4 regions of the Pseudomonas sp. H3_D04 genome follow, and region 3 is predicted to be linked to each of the others. Evidence: predicted binding sites of a transcription regulator. Region 3 holds the regulator's gene; each other region holds the start of a gene.
The links. Region 3 encodes FliA, which starts transcription of late flagellar genes. Its sites were predicted from a motif close to CTAAAGTTTNNNNNNNNNNNGCCGNTAA; they were not measured.
Positions count from the first base shown of each region.

Region 1: a site for FliA is predicted at 2,837-2,864, ahead of flgM (flagellar biosynthesis anti-sigma factor FlgM). Genes of this name have one in related genera too.
Region 2: a site for FliA is predicted at 2,431-2,458, ahead of AB4N91_RS26085 (methyl-accepting chemotaxis protein). Genes of this name have one in related genera too.
Region 4: a site for FliA is predicted at 1,178-1,205, ahead of AB4N91_RS27825 (methyl-accepting chemotaxis protein). Genes of this name have one in related genera too.

Region 1 is NZ_CP162801.1:938,109-942,327, forward strand. It holds gene AB4N91_RS04510 (MFS transporter) at 1-1,052, shown strand, start outside; gene AB4N91_RS04515 (flagellar brake protein) at 1,119-1,865, opposite strand; gene AB4N91_RS04520 (flagella synthesis protein FlgN) at 1,958-2,425, opposite strand; gene flgM (flagellar biosynthesis anti-sigma factor FlgM) at 2,474-2,800, opposite strand; gene flgA (flagellar basal body P-ring formation chaperone FlgA) at 2,966-3,727, opposite strand; gene AB4N91_RS04535 (chemotaxis protein CheV) at 3,810-4,219, shown strand, end outside.
Region 2 is NZ_CP162801.1:5,687,383-5,691,601, reverse strand. It holds rRNA gene AB4N91_RS26100 (23S ribosomal RNA) at 1-1,732, shown strand, start outside; rRNA gene rrf (5S ribosomal RNA) at 1,891-2,006, shown strand; rRNA gene rrf (5S ribosomal RNA) at 2,114-2,229, shown strand; gene AB4N91_RS26085 (methyl-accepting chemotaxis protein) at 2,574-4,219, shown strand, end outside.
Region 3 is NZ_CP162801.1:1,081,859-1,086,077, forward strand. It holds gene flhF (flagellar biosynthesis protein FlhF) at 1-659, shown strand, start outside; gene fleN (flagellar synthesis regulator FleN) at 776-1,606, shown strand; gene fliA (RNA polymerase sigma factor FliA) at 1,603-2,343, shown strand; gene AB4N91_RS05200 (chemotaxis response regulator CheY) at 2,511-2,882, shown strand; gene AB4N91_RS05205 (protein phosphatase CheZ) at 2,905-3,693, shown strand; gene AB4N91_RS05210 (chemotaxis protein CheA) at 3,747-4,219, shown strand, end outside.
Region 4 is NZ_CP162801.1:6,062,993-6,067,211, forward strand. It holds gene AB4N91_RS27815 (NorM family multidrug efflux MATE transporter) at 1-47, opposite strand, end outside; gene AB4N91_RS27820 (LysR substrate-binding domain-containing protein) at 207-1,127, shown strand; gene AB4N91_RS27825 (methyl-accepting chemotaxis protein) at 1,312-3,288, shown strand; gene AB4N91_RS27830 (vWA domain-containing protein) at 3,428-4,219, opposite strand, start outside.

The DNA.
Region 1 (4,219 bases), 140 kb from region 3:
GCATGATGTGCCAGTACATGGTGATCGAAAGCTGGCTCAATGAGCAGGCTGAAGCGTCCCAGCGTGGCACGGTATTCAGCGGCTACATGATCGCTTCCTACCTGGGGTTGGTGCTCGGTCAGCTGATTCTGGTCATGCACCCGGCCCTGGGCCTGGAACTGCTGATGCTGGTCGCCCTGTGCTTCGCGTTGTGTCTGGTGCCGGTGGCCCTGACCCGGCGGATTCACCCGGCGCCATTGCATCCGGCGCCGATGGAGCCGCGGTTCTTCATCAAGCGCGTGCCGCAGTCATTGAGCACGGTGCTGGGCGCGGGGCTGATCATTGGCTCCTTCTACGGTCTGGCGCCGCTGTATGCCTCGCAGCAAGGATTGTCCACCGAGCAGGTCGGTCTGTTCATGGGTAGCTGCATTTTTGCCGGGCTGCTGGTGCAGTGGCCATTGGGCTGGCTCTCTGACCGTTATGACCGGGCGTTGTTGATCCGCTGTTTTGCGGTGGTCCTGGCCCTGACCGCGTTGCCGCTGGCGATCATGCAGCAGGTGCCGCTGGAGGTTCTGTTCGTCGCCGGGTTCTTCTGTTCGCTGGTGATGTTCTGCCTGTATCCGCTGGCGGTGGCCTTCTCCAATGACCACGTCGAAGGTGATCGTCGCGTGTCCCTGACAGCGATGTTGCTGGTGACTTACGGCGTGGGCGCCAGCATCGGGCCGTTGGTGGCCGGTGTCCTGATGAAGCTGTTCGGCAGCCACATGCTGTATGCCTTCTTCAGCTTCTTCGCGTTGGTGCTGGTGTGGCGGATTCGCCCGAAAGCGGTCACCAACCTGCATCAGGTCGAAGATGCGCCGCTGCATCACGTGGCTATGCCGGACAGCATGTCGAGTTCGCCGCTGGTGGCGTGCCTTGACCCGCGGGTCGATGAGCAGGTGGTGCAGGATCAGATGCAAAATCCGATCAGCCCGGAACCTGCGCCTGAACCAGAGCCGGATCCCGAGACCGATCCACCATCAGAAGACCCGGATGCGGGTCGTGAGCAAAGCTTCACCGAAGCCAGGCCCTAAAAACCTGCGCATAAAAAAACGGGCAGTCACCGCAAGGGACTGCCCGTTTTTTGTTGAAGCACCGTATTACATGTCGTCTTTGTCGAAACGGCGTGCTTCACGCTGTAGCTGATAGACGAACCGTTCGACTTGCCGCTGCACCAGACCGCTCATGTTATGAAAGCGAACACCGGCGAAGGTGGTGGAGATCCTCTCTTCGAAGTGCAGGTAACGCAATTCGACCGGTGCGGTCATGTTGCCGAAGGGCAGGGCGGCGACAAAGCGGTCATAGACCTGGCCCAGTTGCAGGCTGCCGGTGATGTCACCTTCAAAACGCAGTTTGCAGCCGGTGGCCGAGATGTCCAGCAGCTTGCCGCCCAAGGTCGATTTGAGTTTCTCACCGCCCAGTTCGACGTTGACCAGTTGCGCCAGTTTCAACGCTGCACGGAACGCATTACGGCGCTGGTGATAGATCACTTCAGCGGGCAGTGGGCCACGATAGCAGCGAGCATCGCCGGACTCATCGATGGTCAGCGTACCGTTACTTTCCCAGGCGATGCGCACGCCGTCATGAAAGCCTTCAACCTTGAATGGTTCTCCGGCCAGCAGAAAACGTTCCCCGTCACGCGGGATCATTTCATCCAGGGCGATCGAATTGCTGTCGCGATCAACGTTCACCAGATAGCTCTGGAAGCGTTGGGTGCGCTCATGGAACGTGATGATCAGCGGATCATGGCTTTCTTGCAGCTGCCGCAGGTTACCGGCGATTTCCATCGGCGTGGATAGCACCTTGGGTGGCTGCGGAGCATCGTCCGCGTTTAAGGCATTGAACACGGTTCATCATTCTCCAGGCAAAATTTGACTGCGACTTGCTAGCATACTGCCAGCATGTGAGGCGTCTTGATAGAGCGTGCTCATCAACAGGCTCAAGCCTGACTAAGCGGGCGCGGCTTTGCGAGCTTGGAGGTTGATCCGCGGGCATCGTAAAGCGCTGGCGGTTCGCCGCCGGTGAGGATTTTCAGCTGATTGGCCGTGGCGGCCTGCTGGACCAGGATCGACTGGCCATTATTGACGTTGGCTGCCTGGCATTGAGCCAGTAGATCGGTCAGTTTCTCGCTCTGTTCCAGCAATTGATCGCCGATGCTCGACTGGCTGGCAAGTTGCTCCAGGCCACTGCGATCGGCCGGCAGATTGAGGCTGACGAGGATTTCACTGCGCTTGCGGCCATGCTGTTCAAGCAGAATGATCATTGCCTGCTTCTGCGCCAGAATATCTTCGAGCAGCGGCATGTCGCGACCGTGCAAGGCGAGGGACTCGGTTTGCAGTAACTCCAGCAAGCGTTGCGCTGGAGCAAAGTCGTCGGTGATCAGTTGCAGTAAATTAGTGTCGTGCATGGCTGGCCTTGGGGTTTAAGCGTCCAAAAGCCTGGCGCAGGCCGTGGCCTAGCGCTGGGCTTCGAAGTTGAGCAGTTTGCTGGCTACACGGTTGCTGTCGACTTTATAGCTGCCATCGGCAATCGCTGCTTTCAACTCGGCCACGCGGGCGTTGTCGACGGCAGGCTGATCGCGCAGCTTGTCAGTGACCTTCTGCAACTGTTGAGCCTCATTGCTGAGGTGTACCGATTCCCCGCTTTTGACGGTACTGGCCTGTTCGGCCGGGGTATTCAGCGGCGCGGATGTGCCGGTTTCGGCGGTTTCCTTCGCGGTGCTGGTACGTGTACTACCGGTAAGTGACGAGGAACTGTTCAAACGGCTGAAATCGATGACCATGGTAAAAAACCTCTGGGTATTTGGACGCTTGCCATGTTTTCGGCTCTCCCTGCGAAAACTTTAGGCCCATTTATCAATGAGCTTGCATGCGCCAGCGCTTGTCCTGCCTGCGGCACAGTTTAGGGAACAGCCGGGCGGCGCGCCATCTTTCACCAGCAGATTGTTCTACATGGCAACTTCCACCTGGCCCGGCGCGATGACTTGCGCCTTGATGACCCGCTGGGAGTTGAGGTTTTTCACACGAATCTGTTCACGCAAGCCGCCGTTGGACAGGGCTTCGCCCGGCATACGCACACTGAGCGTACCACTGCGGGCGGTAATCACCACTTGGTCGCCCTTGCTGATGACTTCCGCCTGTTCGAGATGGACCAGCGTCAGGACCTGATTGGCGACCGTTGGTCGGGTAAGTTTCTGCCCCACGGCTTGTTCCAGGGAGGTGAAATAACCCTGGTTGATCAGGCTGATGTCTCGCTCGCGCAACATGACATCGCCGGGCTCGATGACCCCGGCGCGTTTGAGCGGCCGGGTGGTGGTGACAACGTCCCGAAACAGGCGGACTTGAGCGGGCACGAAGACTGTCCAGGGGGATGTGCTGTCGCAGCGGACCTTGACCGTGACCCGTCCGATCGGGGTCGCCGGGCTCTCCAGGGTGGCTGTCAATTCCTTGTCGCACATGGGCATGCGCAGTCGCGGATCGAGCTGGTTGACTTCGATTTCGTAGCGTCCTTCCGTTTGACTGGTAGCCAAATAGTCTTCTACGGTGAATTCAAGAAAGCCCTGAGTGACGCCGATAAGCATGTCAGGCAAGGTAACCGCGTCAGCAAGGGCAGGGCTGCCAGCGTTGAACAGGCAGACGGCCGACATTGCGCAAAGCAATTTGCGGGTAATTGATGTCAGGCGTCGGAAAAATGTCGGTTCTGTGTTCATAAGAGTTAAAAAGCAAGCGCCGTGCCGTTTAGCAATAAATGTGCGTCGCAACACACTTAAGCGTTGGTGTAGGAGTCAGTGCATGGCTGGTGTAATGGATTCAGTAAACCAGCGCACGCAACTGGTTGGGCAGAATCGCCTTGAGCTGTTGTTGTTCCGTCTCGACGGCCAGCAGCTGTATGGGATCAACGTGTTCAAGGTTCGGGAAGTGCTGCAATGCCCCAAACTGACCCTGATGCCCAAGTCCAGTCCTGTCGTGTGCGGTGTGGCAAATATCCGGGGGGCGACCATTCCGATTCTTGATCTGGCGATGGCGACCGGCTCCGGCGCACTTAAAGATCAAAGCAATCCCTTCGTGATCATCACGGAGTACAACACCAAGACCCAGGGATTCCTGGTGCGATCGGTGGAGCGCATCGTCAACATGAACTGGGAGGAGATTCATCCGCCACCCAAGGGTACGGGACGCGATCATTACCTGACGGCTGTGAC
Region 2 (4,219 bases), 2.0 Mb from region 3:
ACTTAGGTGATGCGGTAGAGGAGCGTTCTGTAAGCCTGTGAAGGTGAGTTGAGAAGCTTGCTGGAGGTATCAGAAGTGCGAATGCTGACATGAGTAACGACAATGGGTGTGAAAAACACCCACGCCGAAAGACCAAGGTTTCCTGCGCAACGTTAATCGACGCAGGGTTAGTCGGTCCCTAAGGCGAGGCTGAAAAGCGTAGTCGATGGAAAACAGGTTAATATTCCTGTACTTCTGGTTATTGCGATGGAGGGACGGAGAAGGCTAGGCCAGCTTGGCGTTGGTTGTCCAAGTTTAAGGTGGTAGGCTGGAATCTTAGGTAAATCCGGGATTCTAAGGCCGAGAGCTGATGACGAGTGTTCTTTTAGAACACGAAGTGGTTGATGCCATGCTTCCAAGAAAAGCTTCTAAGCTTCAGGTAACCAGGAACCGTACCCCAAACCGACACAGGTGGTTGGGTAGAGAATACCAAGGCGCTTGAGAGAACTCGGGTGAAGGAACTAGGCAAAATGGCACCGTAACTTCGGGAGAAGGTGCGCCGGTGAGGGTGAAGCATTTACTGCGTAAGCCCATGCCGGTCGAAGATACCAGGCCGCTGCGACTGTTTATTAAAAACACAGCACTCTGCAAACACGAAAGTGGACGTATAGGGTGTGACGCCTGCCCGGTGCCGGAAGGTTAATTGATGGGGTTAGCTAACGCGAAGCTCTTGATCGAAGCCCCGGTAAACGGCGGCCGTAACTATAACGGTCCTAAGGTAGCGAAATTCCTTGTCGGGTAAGTTCCGACCTGCACGAATGGCGTAACGATGGCGGCGCTGTCTCCACCCGAGACTCAGTGAAATTGAAATCGCTGTGAAGATGCAGTGTATCCGCGGCTAGACGGAAAGACCCCGTGAACCTTTACTATAGCTTTGCACTGGACTTTGAATTTGCTTGTGTAGGATAGGTGGGAGGCTTTGAAGCGTGGACGCCAGTTCGCGTGGAGCCAACCTTGAAATACCACCCTGGCAACTTTGAGGTTCTAACTCAGGTCCGTTATCCGGATCGAGGACAGTGTATGGTGGGTAGTTTGACTGGGGCGGTCTCCTCCTAAAGAGTAACGGAGGAGTACGAAGGTGCGCTCAGACCGGTCGGAAATCGGTCGTAGAGTATAAAGGCAAAAGCGCGCTTGACTGCGAGACAGACACGTCGAGCAGGTACGAAAGTAGGTCTTAGTGATCCGGTGGTTCTGTATGGAAGGGCCATCGCTCAACGGATAAAAGGTACTCCGGGGATAACAGGCTGATACCGCCCAAGAGTTCATATCGACGGCGGTGTTTGGCACCTCGATGTCGGCTCATCACATCCTGGGGCTGAAGCCGGTCCCAAGGGTATGGCTGTTCGCCATTTAAAGTGGTACGCGAGCTGGGTTTAGAACGTCGTGAGACAGTTCGGTCCCTATCTGCCGTGGACGTTTGAGATTTGAGAGGGGCTGCTCCTAGTACGAGAGGACCGGAGTGGACGAACCTCTGGTGTTCCGGTTGTCACGCCAGTGGCATTGCCGGGTAGCTATGTTCGGAATAGATAACCGCTGAAAGCATCTAAGCGGGAAACTAGCCTCAAGATGAGATCTCACTGGGACCTTGAGTCCCCTGAAGGGCCGTCGAAGACTACGACGTTGATAGGTTGGGTGTGTAAGCGCTGTGAGGCGTTGAGCTAACCAATACTAATTGCCCGTGAGGCTTGACCATATAACACCCAAGCAATTTGCTGACCTGAAAAGGCACCAGATTGCGGTGTGTGAAGACGAAACGAACCGAAAGTTCGATTGTTCACAAACACCGAGATCTATCACATACCCATTCGCTGGAGCGTGCGCCGTAAGGCAAGCGACCTGGCTACCGAATTTCTTGACGACCATAGAGCATTGGAACCACCTGATCCCATCCCGAACTCAGCAGTGAAACGATGCATCGCCGATGGTAGTGTGGGGTTTCCCCATGTGAGAGTAGGTCATCGTCAAGATTAAATTCCGAAACCCCTATCTGCGTATGCAGGTAGGGGTTTTGTTTTAGTAGAAGTCACCAATTTTGCTGGCACGTTACGACTGTAACGGGCTGGTCACAGAATTTCTTGACGACCATAGAGCATTGGAACCACCTGATCCCATCCCGAACTCAGCAGTGAAACGATGCATCGCCGATGGTAGTGTGGGGTTTCCCCATGTGAGAGTAGGTCATCGTCAAGATTGAATTCCGAAACCCCTGTCTGCTAACGCAGACAGGGGTTTTGTCGTTTTGGCTCCTAAAAACGTCAGGTCATTATCCCCCGCGAGTCATGTCACTTCTGCGCCACACCCTTGCCCAGTGTTGATGTCCAATAAGCGCATCGAGCTCCAACGGCTCTAGAACGCCGTTCGGCGGGAATGTCGGTCATTTCATACAAACCCCTAAGATTTCTCCGACTAGTGCCGAAAGACTAGTGAGACATGCGTGCACCAAAGTAGCGCGACCGAAGAATGCCGCCTGCGCTGTTACATGGAATGTTGCACCTGGAACGCATCCCCACTTTTTGCATAAGAAGTCCCATGAAATGAATCTCAAGTTCAGCCATAAAATCCTTCTGGCCGCCTCTGGCGTCGTGGTGCTGGCTTTTGCGTTGTTCACTTTGTACAACGACTATCTGCAGCGAAACACCATCCGGCAAAACCTCGAGTCCTCCGTCCAGCAAGCTGGCGATCTGACCGCCAGCAGCGTGCAGAACTGGATGAGCGGCCGTGTGCTGGTGCTGGAAAACCTTGCCCAGAACGTCGCTCATCAAGGCGCCAATGCGGACCTTCCCGGACTGGTTGATCAACCGGCCCTCACCTCGAACTTCCAGTTCACTTACGTCGGCCAGGCCAACGGCGTGTTCACCCAACGCCCTGACGCGAAGATGCCGGACGGTTACGATCCGCGTCAGCGTCCCTGGTACAAACAAGCCGTGGCTGCCGATAAGACCATGCTGACGCCGCCGTACATGGCCGCCGTCGGTGGGTTGGTGGTGACCATCGCCATGCCGGTGAAAAAGAACGGTGAATTGCTCGGCGTGGTCGGCGGTGATCTGAGCCTGGAGACCCTGGTAAAGATCATCAACTCGGTGGACTTCGGTGGCATCGGCCACGCGTTCCTGGTCAGTGCCGACGGTCAGGTGATCGTCAGCCCGGACAAAGACCAGGTGATGAAAAACCTGAAGGACATTTATCCAAACTCTGGCGTGCGCATCGAGAAGGGCAATCAGGACGTCACCCTGAACAAGCAGGACCGCATCCTCTCGTTCACCCCGGTGATCGGTTTGCCGAATGCCGAGTGGTACATCGGTCTGTCGATCGACAAGGACAAGGCCTACGCACCACTGAGTCAATTCCGCACTTCGGCGTTGATTGCAATGTTCATCGCCGTCAGTGTGATTGCCGTGCTGTTGAGCCTGCTGATCAACGTGCTGATGCGTCCGCTGACCACCATGGGCCGCGCGATGCAGGACATCGCCCAGGGCGAGGGCGACCTGACCCGTCGTCTGGCCGTGGAAAGCAAAGACGAGTTCGGCGAGTTGGGTGGTTCGTTCAACCAGTTCGTGGAGCGGATTCACGCATCGATTTCCGAAGTGTCCTCGGCGACCCGCCAGGTCCACGATTTGTCGCAGCGCGTAATGGCATCGTCCAACGCTTCGATCGTCGGCTCCGATGAGCAAAGCGCGCGCACCAACAGCGTGGCTGCCGCCATCAACCAATTGGGTGCCGCCACCCAGGAAATCGCCCGCAATGCTGCCGATGCTTCGCAGCATGCAAGCGGTGCAAGCGAGCAGGCGGATGATGGTCGTCAGGTAGTAGAGAAAACCATCCTGGCCATGACCGAGTTGTCGCAGAAAATCAGCCTGTCCTGCACCCAGATCGAAACCCTGAACGCCAGCACTGACAACATCGGGCACATTCTGGATGTGATCAAAGGCATCTCCCAGCAGACCAACTTGCTGGCGCTCAACGCCGCCATCGAAGCGGCGCGTGCCGGTGAAGCCGGTCGTGGTTTTGCGGTCGTGGCGGACGAAGTGCGCAACCTGGCGCATCGCACACAGGAGTCGGCGGAAGAGATCCACAAGATGATCACCTCGCTGCAGATCGGTTCTCGCGAAGCAGTGACGACCATGAATGCCAGTCAGGTCTCCAGTGAAGAGAGTGTCGAAGTGGCGAATCAGGCGGGCCT
Region 3 (4,219 bases):
TGATTGCCATGGTCGGCCCTGCCGGCATGGGCAAGACCACCACCCTGGCCAAGCTCGCGGCCCGCTACGTGCTCAAATACGGCGCGCAAAACATCGCGCTGGTGAGCATGGACAGCTACCGTATCGGTGCTCAGGAACAATTGAAGACCCTGGGCCGGATTCTCAACGTGTCGGTAACCCACGTCGATCCGGGCCAATCTCTGGTGCAGGCGCTGGACCCCTTGCTGCGCAAGCGCGTGGTGTTGATCGATACCGCCGGCCTCCAGGCCAGCGATCCAGCCCTGCGTATGCAGCTCGAAAGCCTGGCCGGACGGGGCATCAAGTCAAAAAATTATCTGGTTCTGGCAACCACCAGCCAGAAACAGGTTCTAACGGCCGCTTATCATAGTTACAAGCGCTGCGGGCTCGCTGGCTGCATCCTGACTAAACTGGATGAAACGGCAAGTCTGGGCGAGGTGTTGAGCCTGGCGATCAGTCATGAATTGCCGGTGGCTTACCTGACCGATGGCCCGCGTATTCCGGATGATTTGCATCTGCCGCGTCGTCATCAGTTGGTCAGTCGTGCCGTCAGCGTGCAAATGCAAGAAGAACCCAGCGAAGAAGCCATGGCTGACATGTTCGCTGATATTTACCACAGCCCGACCAAGCAGGTTGGCTGAGGTGCTAATGAACCGTTTTTGTACCTACATCGATGGTCTGCCATGCATTGTTCAGTTATTGAGCGCGCAGCCAGTAATGTGGCCTCCGTCTATGCAAGACAAGGTAAAGAAATAACATGGGCAGCATGCATCCCGTACAGGTGATCGCGGTGACCGGCGGCAAAGGTGGCGTCGGGAAGACTAACGTGTCAGTGAACTTGTCCCTGGCTCTAGCTGAGCTCGGCCGGCGCGTCATGCTGCTGGACGCCGATCTGGGGCTGGCGAACGTCGACGTCCTCTTGGGGCTGACACCCAAACGTACCCTGGCCGACGTGATCGAAGGCCGCTGTGAGCTGCGCGACGTTCTGTTGCAGGGCCCCGGCGGTATTCGCATTGTCCCGGCCGCGTCCGGCACACAGAGCATGGTTCATCTGAGCCCGGCTCAGCACGCCGGCCTGATCCAGGCCTTCAGCGATATCGGCGACAACCTCGATGTCTTGGTGATCGACACCGCTGCAGGTATTGGTGACTCGGTAGTCAGTTTCGTCCGCGCAGCGCAAGAGGTCTTGCTGGTGGTGTGCGACGAGCCGACCTCGATCACCGACGCCTACGCGCTGATCAAACTGCTGAACCGCGATTACGGCATGAACCGCTTCCGCGTCCTGGCCAACATGGCCCAGAGCCCGCAGGAAGGTCGCAACCTGTTCGCCAAGTTGACCAAGGTCACGGACCGTTTCCTTGACGTCGCCTTACAATACGTCGGCGCGGTGCCTTACGACGAAAGCGTGCGCAAGGCCGTGCAGAAACAGCGTGCCGTCTACGAAGCCTTCCCGCGTTCCAAATGCGCCCTGGCGTTCAAGGCCATCGCGCAGAAGGTTGACACCTGGCCGCTGCCTGCCAACCCGCGTGGGCACCTGGAGTTTTTCGTCGAGCGCCTCGTGCAACAGACCGCAGGACCCGTCCTATGACAGCCAGTGGCTACAACCTCTACAAGAAGTCGGCACGTGACGCGCAGTACGAGCTGATCGAGCGTTACGCGCCACTGGTCAAACGCATTGCTTACCACTTGCTGGCCCGTCTGCCGGCCAGTGTTCAGGTTGAAGACCTGATCCAGGCCGGGATGATCGGCCTGCTGGAAGTATCGACCAAATATGACGCCAGCAAAGGCGCGAGTTTCGAGACGTACGCGGGCATTCGAATCCGCGGCGCGATGCTCGATGAAGTGCGCAAGGGTGACTGGGCGCCACGCTCGGTTCACCGCAATACCCGCATGGTCAGTGACGCAATTCGCTCGATTGAAGCTAAAACCGGTCGTGACGCTAAAGATCATGAAGTTGCGGCCGAACTCCAATTGAGTCTCGACGATTATTACGGGATTTTGAACGACACCCTGGGCAGCCGGTTATTCAGTTTCGACGATCTGTTGCAGGACGGCGAACACGAAGGGCTGCACGAGGATGGCGCGAGTGCACATCTGGAGCCGTCACGCGATCTGGAAGATGAACGCTTCCAGGCCGCGCTGGCGGACGCGATTGCCAATTTGCCGGAGCGTGAGCGACTGGTGTTGGCGCTGTACTACGACGAAGAGCTGAACCTCAAGGAAATCGGTGAGGTCCTGGGGGTCAGCGAATCGCGGGTCAGCCAGTTACATAGCCAGTGCGCGGCCCGTTTGCGGGGGCGTTTGGGGGAGTGGCGAGCGCGCTGAAGGCAGTGTGGGGGCACTGCGAACGAGGCCGGTGGGGTGTTGAACTGCACCGGTCGCGATCTGTTGTGCTCCAGACAGTCATCGAGTGCATTGCCGGATTGATTGAAATGGCGCGTCCAGGTGCTGGGCGCGTTTAAGACTGCTTGGAGGTCGAATTGGACAAGAACATGAAAATCCTCATCGTTGATGACTTCTCAACGATGCGGCGGATCATAAAAAACCTGTTGCGTGACCTTGGGTTCACCAACACGGTCGAGGCCGACGATGGCACTACTGCCATTCCGGTTCTCAACAGCGGGAGCATCGACTTTCTGGTAACGGACTGGAACATGCCTGGCATGACCGGTATCGATCTGCTGCGTCACGTGCGCGCCGATGAAAAGCTCAAGCACCTGCCGGTGCTGATGGTGACCGCCGAAGCCAAGCGCGAGCAGATTATCGAAGCAGCCCAGGCCGGTGTTAACGGCTATGTGGTCAAACCCTTTACGGCCCAGGCGTTGAAAGAAAAAATCGAGAAGATTTTCGAACGCATCGGTTGATCCACTGCGCCACGGGGGAGCTATGGAGCATAACGAATCTTCACAGGGCGATTTTGAATCGACCCTGAAAAAACACGCGGTCGAACTGGTCGAAAGCCTTGAAAAGGGCAGGTTCGGCGACGCTGTGCAACTGATCCATGAGCTCAATCAGACCCGTGACCGCGGCCTGTACCAGGAAGTGGGCAAGCTCACTCGCGAGCTGCATAGCGCGATCGTCAATTTCCAGATTGACCCGAACATGCCGCAAGCCGAGGAAGTGTCGCAGATCACGGACGCCACCGAGCGCCTGGGGTATGTGGTCAAGCTGACCGAGGCTGCGGCCAACCGCACCATGGACCTGGTGGAAAACGCCACGCCGCTGGTCAATGGCCTGAGCAATGAAGCTCAGGCATTGAGCGCCGACTGGGGGCGCTTCATGCGTCGCGAAGTCGGGGCTGAAGAGTTTCGCGAACTGGCCCGGCGAGTCGACGGTTTCCTGACACGCAGCAGCGAAGACAATCGCACGGTGTCGAGCAACCTCAACGACATATTGCTGGCCCAGGATTACCAGGACCTCACCGGTCAGGTGATCAAACGCGTGACCCAATTGGTCACCGAAGTTGAAAGCAACCTGCTCAAGCTTGTGCTCATGGCCAGTCAGGTAGACCGCTTTGCGGGTATCGAACATGACCGTGAAGCGATGCTCGCTGAAAAAGATCCGCAAAAACATCTCTCTCAGGGTGAAGGTCCGCAGATTCATGCCGATAAAAGAGAAGACGTTGTGTCCGGTCAGGACGATGTGGACGATTTGTTATCCAGCCTAGGATTTTAGAGTTTTAGCATTTTAGGTTTTTTAGGTTTTTAGACCTCAGGAGCACCCCCTTAATGAGCTTCGGCGCCGATGAAGAGATCCTTCAGGATTTCCTGGTTGAGGCCGGCGAGATTCTAGAGCAACTGTCCGAACAGCTGGTCGAGCTTGAAAGCCGACCGGATGATGCGGACTTGCTCAATGCAATTTTTCGCGGTTTTCACACTGTAAAAGGGGGCGCCGGCTTCCTCCAGCTCAACGAGCTGGTGGAGTGCTGTCACATCGCCGAGAACGTGTTCGACATCCTGCGCAAGGGTGAACGTCGCGTCGACTCGGAACTGATGGACGTGGTTCTCGAAGCGCTGGATGCGGTGAACAGCATGTTCACCGAGGTCCGCGAACGCAGCCCGATTACGGCTGCCACGCCTGAATTGCTCGCGGCACTGGCCCGTCTGGCCGAGCCGCAAACGGCTGATGAGTCTGCACCGGTTGCTGAAGTGGTCGAAGCACCTGCTGCTGAAGAGTCGGGCGACATCACTGATAACGAATT
Region 4 (4,219 bases), 1.6 Mb from region 3:
GCCAGCCGCAGGATGGCCCGGAGTTCGGTACGTGCTGGATGCTGCATGGTCATCACGCCTCGGTTATCGGAGTAAACAGGAGAGAGCCGATTCTCGGCGCTCTGCGGGGTTTTCACAAAGGGATAAAAAGGATGGGTGGCATGAGTCAGACTCATGCTGGCAAGTTTCTGCTAACGTGGCGCAACCGTGCTATAGGAGCTTTCCCAATGTCCCGTCGTCTTCCTCCCTTGTATGCCCTGCGCGCATTCGAAGCGGCGGCGCGGCATAGCTCGTTTACCCGCGCCGCTGAAGAATTGTCGATCACCCAAAGTGCGGTCAGTCGACACATTCGTACCCTCGAAGATCATTTCGCCTGCCGGCTGTTTCACCGCAGCGGGCGCAACCTGCAACTGACCGAGTCGGCGCGGTTGATCCTGCCTGGCATCCGTGAAGGTTTCACCGCGCTCGAACGCGCCTGCAATACCTTGCGCGCCGAAGACGACATCTTGCGCATGAAAGCCCCGTCGACGTTGACCATGCGTTGGCTGCTGGCGCGCCTGAGTCGCTTCCGGCACCTGCAACCGGGCAACGAAGTGCAATTGACCAGTGCCTGGATGGACATCGACACCGTGGACTTCAACCACGAACCCTTCGACTGCGCCGTCATCCTCAGTAACGGGCGTTTCCCTCCGGACTGGGAGGCGACGTTGCTGTTCCCGGAAGAACTGATCCCGGTCGGCGCGCCGAACCTGCTGAAGGACCAGCCGTGGGACGTCGCACGCCTGGCCAGCGCAGAGTTGCTGCACCCAACGCCAGATCGTCGCGACTGGCGCAGTTGGCTGGAGCGCATGGGGCTGTCAGATCAGGTCTCGCTCAAGGGCGGGCAAGTTTTCGACACGCTGGAGTTGGGCATGATCGCGGCGGCCCGAGGCTATGGCGTGTCCATGGGGGATTTGCTGATGGTGGCGGAAGATGTCGCGCAGGGTCGTCTGAGTTTGCCGTGGCCGACGGCTGTCGCCAGCGGTGAGCATTACTACCTCGTCTGGCCGAAAACCCGCCCGGGAGGTGAACGTTTGCGCCGCCTCAGCGACTTTCTGCAAGGCGAGGTCCGGGCCATGGATTTACCGGATGTCGAGCGCTTGAGCTGAATCGATGAAGCCCCAGCAATAGAGGCCTTGAGCCATATCCCGGCTATTTACTCAAGTATTCAGGTTTGCCGCCGAAAATCTGCAGGTGGGACCTTCGTGCAGGTCCCCTGTAATTCCTCTAATTAGAATTTTGCTGAGTGTGCATCGTGATCAGGATGATCCGGTCACTTGGCCAGGAGCTGTCATGTCTCAACCTCGTGCTCGGATCGCCTCACAGCTTGGTCTTGCGCTTGCCGTGATACTGGCGATCGTCATCACTGGCAGTACCGTGTTCGCCCTGCGTTCGCTGGACTCCGCCAACCTCGCCACCCGCGAAGAGCACCTGGCCAGTGAAGCCCGGTTGCTGGCCGATCAGTTGAGTACCTTTCACGGCACGTTGCGTGAAAGCACTCAGCGTCTGGCCGGTCTGTTCGAGAAGCGCTTCAGCGCCGGCCTGAGCGTGCACCCGGACGAACCGGTGGCCGTGGCGGGTACGCAGACCCCGGGCCTGCACCTGGGCAGCGAAGTGTTGAACAACAACTTCAAGGAAGTCGACGAGTTCAAGCAGATGACCGCGGGCGTTGCGACGGTGTTTGTGCGCAGCGGTGAAGATTTCATCCGCGTCAGCACGTCCTTGACCAAGCAGGACGGCAACCGGGCCATCGGCACCCTGCTGGACCACGCTCACCCGGCCTATGCACGCTTGATGGCGGGGCAGAGTTATGTCGGCCGCGCCTTGCTGTTCGACCGTTCCTACATGACGCAGTACACGCCTGTACGCGACAGCAGCGGTAAGGTGATTGCCGTGCTGTTCGTAGGATTCGATTACACCGACGCGCAGAACGCACAGTTTGAGAACCTCAAACGCTTCCGCATCGGCCAGACCGGCTCGCTGGCGCTGCTCGATGAGCAGAAGAAGTGGTTGGTGCCGATTGCGGGTGTGCAAGCGCTGGATCAAGCAGTCCCGGCCATCGTCGATCTGGCGAAAACCCCGGGCAAGGGTGATTTCTGGAGCGACAAGTCCGAAGACTTCTACAGCGTGGCCGTGCCGTTTGAAGGCGGCCCATGGTCGGTGGTGGCAAGCATGCCGAAAGCCGAAATCAGCGCCGTGACCTGGAGCGTCGGCATTCAACTGGCGATCGGCAGTCTGCTGGCGACGTTGATCGCCGTCGGCTCGGCGGTCTGGCTGCTGCGCAGCAAACTCGCGCCGCTGGGTGATCTGGTGCGTCAGGCAGAAGCCTTGGGCGCCGGTGATTTGAGCGTGCGCCTGAGCGTGTCGAGCAACGACGAAATCGGTCAGCTGGCCCGTGCCTTCAACCAGATGAGCCAAGCCTTGTCGACCATGGTCGAGCACATTCGCAAGGCCTCGGTCGAGGTCAACAGCCGTGCCCAGGCGTTGTCCGGTCTGTCCGGCGGTGCCTATGAAGGGATGGAGCAGCAGTCGGGCGAAATCACCAGCATGGCCGGTGCCGTGGAAGAGTTCAGCGCAACCTCGCTGAACATTGCCGACAACATGGGCAGCACCCAGCGTCTGGCGCAGGAAAACGCACAGCAAACCCAGATCGGTCGTACCTCGATGGACGAGGCGTCCTCGTCGCTGGAGCAAATCGCTGGCGCGTTGAACAGCACCGCCATCGTGATCAATACCTTGGGGCAGCGCTCCCAGGAAATCGGCGGCATCGTCGGAGTGATTACCTCGATCGCCGATCAAACCAACCTGCTGGCGCTGAACGCGGCCATCGAAGCGGCCCGCGCCGGTGAGCAAGGTCGTGGTTTTGCGGTGGTGGCCGACGAGGTGCGTAACCTGGCTTCGCGTACACGTCAGGCCACTGACGAAATTTCCGGGATGATTCAAAGCATCCAGCAGGAAACCGGCAATGCGATCAGCACCATGGAACAAGGCAATGTGCTGATGCAGGAAGGTTTGTCACGCAACGCCAACGTGGCCTCGGCCCTGGCGCGGATCGATGAGCAAAGCCGCTCGGCGGGCCAGCAATTTGCGGCGATCACCACCGCGACTCAGGAGCAGAGCAGCACCGCGACCTTGCTCAGCAGCAACCTGCAAAGCATTGCGCTGGCAAACAGCGAGCAGCGCGAAGTGGTGTCGAACCTGGCCGTGACCGCCAAAGAGCTGGAGAAGCTGGCGGCGGACTTGCGCCAAGAGGTTGACCGGTTTCGTTGAGTCGTCGCTGAAATAGTCTTCGCGGGCAAGCCTCGCTCCTACAGGGGCATGTGGCGTTCCACTCTTTTGTGAACGACATATCACCTGTGGGAGCGAGGCTTGCCCGCGAAGGGCTCACCTCAATGTTCAGATCAGACGATCAATCACACTTGGCATTGCTCGACACTTCCTTGCTCGCCAGTTTCAACTGCTTGCCCAGCTCCGCCGCATTGGTGCTGCTGTAAACCCGGCCGCCGGTGTTTTCAGCGATGCAACGTGACGGGCCGCCGGCACCGATTTTCACTACGTTGACCCGCAGCCGCGGTTGATCCCTGGCGATTTGGCGGGACACGGCGCACACGTCTTTCTGGCAACCGTCCTCACCGTCGACGAACATCACGATCACGGCGTCGTTATTGCGCCCGTCGACGGTGCTTGCCGCGTGGGCCAGGCTGTCGGCCAGTGGTGTGCCGTCGTTGGGCACCAGGCCTCGAATCCCGTTGATCAGCCGCTGACGGTCGCCAAACTTGAACACGCCCTGGTCCGGCGTTCTTTCGCAGCCGGCGAAGGTGATCAGGCGCGTGTCGATCTTCGGGTCCAGCCCGTTGATCATGCCGGCCAGCGAGTCCTTGGCGACGTCCATGCGGCTCGGTTTGGCGAAGATCTGCGTGGTGCGGTTCACATCCAGGTACTTGTTGAGCTCGTTGCCGAAGAACCAGTCCTCGTCGGCTTTCACAGACTTGATGTTCAAATCCATCGAACCCGAAGTGTCGAGCACCACCACAAATTGCGGGATCTCTGCGTTGGGCGCTTTTTTGCGGCAGGCGAAGTTGTCCAGCGTCGGGGCCGGTGGCGGGGCGGCCACGACCGGTTTTGGTGGCGGGACGGGCTTGGGTTCCGGCACCGGCACCGGCACAGGTTCTGGCACGGGTTCCGGTTCTGGAACCGGCTC